2 regions of the Enterococcus hirae ATCC 9790 genome follow, and region 1 is predicted to be linked to the other one. Evidence: a T-box and tRNA genes for the amino acid it is inferred to sense, from the RefSeq annotation. Region 1 holds a T-box; the other holds one or more tRNA genes.
What was found. A T-box is a leader RNA that pairs with one kind of tRNA and senses whether it is charged. The one in region 1 lies ahead of ileS (isoleucine--tRNA ligase), so its partner is inferred to be a tRNA-Ile.
Positions count from the first base shown of each region.

Region 1 (3,201 bases):
GTACATCTGCTTCATAATCCACACTAGCTACCCACAAACGTAAGATATCCGCGCCAAATTGTTTGATCACTTTATCTGGCAAGATCGTGTTACCTAACGACTTACTCATCTTACGCCCTTCGCCATCCAGAGTGAACCCTTGAGAAAGGACAGATTTATACGGTGCAACCCCATTGATTGCCACACTTGTAGTAATACTTGAATTGAACCAGCCACGGTATTGATCAGAACCTTCTAAATACATATCAGCTGGGAATGATAGTTCTGGACGTTGACGCAAGACTGCTTCGTGAGAAGAACCTGAATCAAACCAAACATCCATGATATCTGTTTCTTTCGTAAACTGTCCATTCGGTGATCCTGGATGCGTAAAGCCTTCTGGAAGAAGATCTTTCGCTTCTTTCTCAAACCAAATGATTGAACCATGTTCAGCAAACAATTGCGCTACGTGTTCAATCGTTTCCGGCGTAATGATTGCTTCCCCATTTTCAGCGTAAAAGATTGGCAATGGCACACCCCATGCACGTTGACGTGAAATAACCCAGTCGCCACGATCACGGATCATATTATAAAGACGTGTTTTCCCCCAAGGAATAATCCAATCTACTTTCTCTACTTCCTCTAAAATATTTTGTCGGAAATCGTCGATTGATGCAAACCATTGTGGTGTAGCACGATAAATCACAGGTTTTTTCGTACGCCAGTCATGAGGATAACTATGCGTAAAGAAGTCAAGTTTTAATAAAGCACCTTTTTCTTGTAACAAATCAGTAATCATTGGATTCGCTTTGTCGTAAAAGACCCCTTCAAATCCTGGTGCTTCTTCTGTATAAACCCCTTTTGAATCCACTGGAGAAACTACTGGCAATTTATATCTGTTTCCTGCAATATAGTCATCTTCCCCGTGACCTGGTGCTGTATGGACTAATCCAGTACCAGCGTCTAAAGTTACATGGTCACCTAAGATGACTAATGATTCCCGCTCATAAAACGGATGCCAAGCAGTCATGTATTCCATTTCCTGACCAGCAATCTCTTTCAACACCTGAACATCAGACCAACCGATTTCAGTTTGAACCTTTTCTAATAAATCTTTTGCAACGACAAATTTACGTCCATCTGCTTCGATTAAAACGTACGTATAAGTTGGATTTACTGCAATCCCTTGGTTTGCTGGTAATGTCCATGGCGTAGTTGTCCAAATAACGAAAGCTGTATCTTCATCTAACAACCCTTTGCCATCTTTCACATTGAAAGCCACAAAGATAGAAGGAGACTTCACATCTTTATATTCGATTTCTGCTTCAGCAAGTGAAGATTCACTTGACGGAGACCAATAGATTGGTTTCAATCCTTTATAGATATAGCCTTTTTCAGCCATTTTACCGAAAACACGGATTTGTGCCGCTTCGTAAGAAGGATCCAACGTGACATATGGATGCTCCCAATCGCCTGCCACTCCTAGTCGTTTGAAATCTTCTCGTTGTTTGTCGACTTGTGAAAGGGCATATTCACGACATTTTTCTAAGTACTCTGACATTGTCATTTCTTTTCGTTTGATCCCTTTATTGGCTAATACTTGTTCAATCGGTAAACCGTGAGTATCCCAACCTGGAACATAAGGTGCACGAAATCCTGACATTGATTTTGAACGGATAATGATATCTTTACTGATTTTATTTAATGAATGTCCTAAATGGATATTTCCATTTGCATAAGGAGGTCCATCATGTAAGATGAAACTTGGCTTTCCTTCATTTAATTCTTGTCTTTTTTGATAAATTTTATTTTCTTCCCATTCTTTTTGCCAATCCGCTTCACGATTAGGCAAATTACCACGCATTGGGAATTTTGTTTTACCTAGTTGTAAGGTTTCTTTCATTTTCATAAACCAGTTACGCTCCTTCTTTCATCATTTTAAAGAACACAAAAAAGCATGTTCATCCAAAGGGACGAACATGCCGTGGTACCACCCAAATTCAGTTACATGATCATGTAACTCTTAAAAACCAATAACGAGGTCAACCGTTGTTTCTTACTCCTATTTCAGAAACAATTTTCGTAGAGGATCTTTCACTTTGCAGGGTCTTGCCGAACTTCCACTATCATCGGCTCGCTGAAAAGAATGACAAAATGCTTTTCTGTTCTACTCTTCGTCATCACCAGGAATGATCGAAATATCGATCGCCTGTGTATCAAATGCAGTCATTGGTGCTTCCATGATGCCTGTGTCTGAGTTTACATCAGTTTGATTTTCATTGTCAAGTTGTTTTGCTAAAACTTCTTTGATCACTTCATGACTATCTGACACATAGCTTGAGAAAGGTTGTAAAATTTCATCCCATTCTGGACTTTTTACTTGTTCTAATTGAGATTCTAACATCAAGCTGATTCGTTGGTGGAAAACTCGTGTTTTTTTCTTTAAGTCTTCTGTTTCAACTGCTAGCTGTTTTGCTTTTTCAGTTGCATCTGTTAGGATTTGTCTTGCTTTTTCTTCCGCATCTGTCGTTAATTGGTGCGCACGTTTTTCAGCCGTAGCCACTAATTCATCCGCTTTGTTTTGAGCAGATGTCACGATTACTTCGGACTCTTTACTTGCACTTGTTTTAACTTTATCCGCTGTGTCTTGTGCCACGATGATTGACTGATTCAATGCATCTTTTAGTTCATTGAAATATTCTAATTTTTCTTCTGAATGTTTCACTGCTTTTTCAAGTTCACGGTTTCGTTGCGTGATTTCTTCATAGTCACGAACAACTAAATCTAAGAAATCATCTACTTCGTCTTGATTGTATCCCCGCATTTTTGTGGGGAATGTTTTGTTTTGGATATCTAATGGAGTTAAAGCCATGTGTAAACCACCTTTTTGTTTTATTTACGTAATACACCAAATAATACCCTGTATTTTTCTTTTTAGTTTTTCCTTCAAGTTCTTGAATTTGGATTCGACCAAATCCTCTGATCGAAACGATATCTAATAACTCAAGTAAAAAATCAGGGCGTGTATTTTCTGTCCAATTTACTTTTACTTTTCCAGACTCAATCAGCTGCTTCGAACGCTGTCTAGAAATATTATAAATCTCCGAGATCACGCTGTCTAGTCTCAATGAAGTCACTGTACCTCTTTCTTGTGTCCAACCATCTTTTGGCACAAGTAATTCCGTATACTTGATTGGCTCCATCCGAACAGAGACTTTGCCG
Region 1 is NC_018081.1:67,270-70,470, forward strand. Features, by position in the region: gene ileS (isoleucine--tRNA ligase) at 1-1,888, opposite strand, end outside; T-box leader at 1,946-2,163, opposite strand; gene EHR_RS00330 (DivIVA domain-containing protein) at 2,147-2,851, opposite strand; partial or broken gene EHR_RS00335 (YlmH family RNA-binding protein) at 2,872-3,201, opposite strand, start outside.

Region 2 (3,201 bases), 1.0 Mb from region 1:
CTAACAGATGGAACAAATTACGCCCACATTGATCAGTTCGGAGAAATCGAAAACGCAAACTTGCATGTGGCTGGATGGCACATTGCTAACTATCAATACGAGTATATTTTCATTATGGATTACAATACTGGGAAAGAATTAGCTCGAGTAAGAGCTGATGGAATTTATAGACCAGATGTAAATCAAGCTTATAATACTTCTGGAAATGTTGGTTATCATGTATCTTTCAATATGCGTAATTTCCCTAATAAGAAAGTCTATGTCATGATGCGTGCAACGAATGATCCAGAAGGGAACACTAAAGGCGGAGCACAAGATTTTCATGACAAGCGTTGGTATTTGAATATTCCGCAACGATAAAAAAAGCCCCTCGATGAGGGGCAGTACATAGTCATTAACGCACAAGTAAAGTTATCAATTTTTGAATTCTTGTAATCGACTAATAGATTCCATCTTTATATCGCATCTATCTAGTAGTTTTGACATAATTTCATTATTGTTATTATCGAATTGTTGAAAAGATGAAACAATTTCATCGATAAAATTATTTTTTACAGTATCTCGGTTAGAAAATACACAAATTAATGAAAAAACTATACTTAAAATACCGTCTTGTCCTATACAATTATTTCTCATAGATATTGAATATTTTTGTAGATAGTTTTTTAATAAACCTGGGCTTAGCTCATGTTTACACTTATGATGAAATATTCTTCCTCCGTGAGAAACTATATTTCTAAATTCATTAATATTATATAAGCAATGAAAGAGCAAAGAATTAAAATCAGTTTTAGAATTATTTTTGTTAAAGCAATGATTTACTATTTCTGTTTTTATATTAAGATTACTCAATTTTAACCAATTGACTAATTCCCCAAACGTACAATCATTAACTAAAATCCAAGGAGGAACATTATGATATTCGTTTTTATAGTGAATTATACTTTGATTATAGGAAGAACTAATTCTTTCATTTAATTTTGCTAACAGTTTATCTCTATCTGTATATGAATTTCCTTTATCATCATATTTTAATCTTCCTTTATCATACACGTCTGGATCTAAATACTCTGATTGTAAAAATCCATATTCTTTAGATATAGAGTGTGGAATTAGAGATTTAAGCGTTTCCTCAAAAACCGAAATATATTTATATAAGATTGAACTTAAAAGGCGTTCAAAATCATATACGATTCTAATTTCGGCGAAGGAAGTATTTTCATAATCATCTATGTATTCGTCTTCATTTTCATCGTAAATAGCAAAGGTCTGTTTGTGATTATTTATTAAATTATAGTAAGGGATATTTTTTAAAGTATATATAGCATTGTCTCTATCTTCAATAATTATTTTTCGTTCTTCCATTAAATCAACAAGTTTTTCAAATGAATAAAACGATTTATCATCGGGTTTTTTCATAACTATCCTCCATATACAAAAAAGCGTGACATTGTATATTACAAATCACGCTTTTATATGTTTGGGGTATCCTCCCCAGATTCATTGACTTAAGTTTAATTTAATTTCGAATAAATGTCAACTATTTATTTTTTATACTACTCTAGGGTGAGAGAGTATCTGAAGCTTTTTTCTTTTTATGACTTGGAAATAATAGCATAAAATAATATCTTATACAAAGAATAAGTACAATCTAGTTTTTTGCTATTAAATGTGTAATAATAAATATGCCATCACAACAAAGAATGAAACCCATCATTATCTAGTTTATGTCCATTCTTTTTGTTTGCAGTAGTTGTGATGGCTTTCCGTACCTTTAGCTCAGCTGGTCAGATCAGATGGCTTATAACTATCTGATTGTAGGTTTTAATTCTACAGGGCACATAAAAATTTAGTTACCATTAAGGAGGAACTTTTATGGATAAAAGATTTAAATTTATCAATATTCTCAGTTTATTAATAGGAATATTAGTAAGTATAGAAATTTTTACAACCTGGTTTGGTATGCTATTTTCTAGTCTCATTCCTGTTTTATTAATGGGAGTAATAGGATTTATACTTTCTATTTGGTCATTAAGTAAAAATAGTAGTCTTATTGAAAAAGTTATCTCAGTATGTGGATTGTTGTTAAATATTATCCCTGTAGGATATTTTATATTATTATTTTTTGCAATAGGTTAATATCTTATGTTTTTTTTGACATGTTATATAGGGAAGTTAATCTATAATTTAAATTATTTTTCAAACATATTTGATATGCACTTTATTTCTTTATTTTAATTTATAAGTATAAAAAAACAATAAATTTAATTATGTTAAAATGATAACGTCATCATATTACACAATCTTAATACTAACTTAAAAAATATCTCCTTTCATAAGTATGATGATAAAATCCGTTCCGGGCTACCTTTTTAGGTAGCCTACTTTAATCTTTATACCTTTCTGGATCAATGAAAGTATACTTTATATAGTCATAACGCCGATGATCGCTCCGTGCGTCCGGCACGTCAGTTACGATATCAAACAAAAAATATACGTCTTTCTTCATTCTGGTTTTCGCAGCAGGGATTTTAAAGTAGTTCTTATTAGAATAGTAGAGATTGATTAATAAACTGTCTTCAATTGCTAAAAAGAAAACTTCTGAATCCCATACTTTATAAAAATCTTTGATAAATCTATTCGAAGGATCGAATTTAAACCATAATTGTATTTTTCCTTCCATAAGCATAAAAGTTCACCTCAAAAAGAGTATACGAACGAATGTTCTTTTTGTAAAGATGGAATATCATTGATAATATGGATGGAACATATATATTAAAAAGTGTTCTTTTTGAATGCCATTTTCATTCATTTAACGAAAACTATCGAAAATAAAAAATGCCTAAATCCTTTTAAAATAAGGATTTAGGCATTTAGTGAAATCTACCGAAATCTCACAATGGAGACGGCGGGAGTCGAACCCGCGTCCAAACACATCGCCACTTAAAAATCTACGTTCATAGTCAACTCATTTGTGGTTTCGCTTTACAGCTTGCCGAGTGACAGGCATTCTGTATCGCTAGTCTGATGATCTCTTTAACAACTTACAGACGGAAAGTTGTCACGTATCCCACTAAATTTGAGACCCTTACTCGAGCACATGGGCGATGCCGAGAGGATCTACGCTAACTGTTTTTAGGCAGCTAAAGCGTAAGAGTTGTTTTCGTTTTTAGCAGTTATATTTAACTGTAACGTTTTAAC
Region 2 is NC_018081.1:1,881,971-1,885,171, forward strand. Features, by position in the region: gene EHR_RS09030 (peptidoglycan recognition protein family protein) at 1-360, shown strand, start outside; gene EHR_RS09035 (Abi family protein) at 415-1,419, opposite strand; tRNA gene EHR_RS09040 (tRNA-Ile) at 1,769-1,842, shown strand; gene EHR_RS09045 (hypothetical protein) at 1,876-2,139, shown strand; gene EHR_RS09050 (DUF5960 family protein) at 2,387-2,689, opposite strand; RNA gene ssrA (transfer-messenger RNA) at 2,898-3,201, opposite strand, start outside.
Region 2: it has a tRNA-Ile gene. The T-box ahead of ileS (isoleucine--tRNA ligase) is inferred to sense a tRNA for this amino acid. The anticodon was not compared.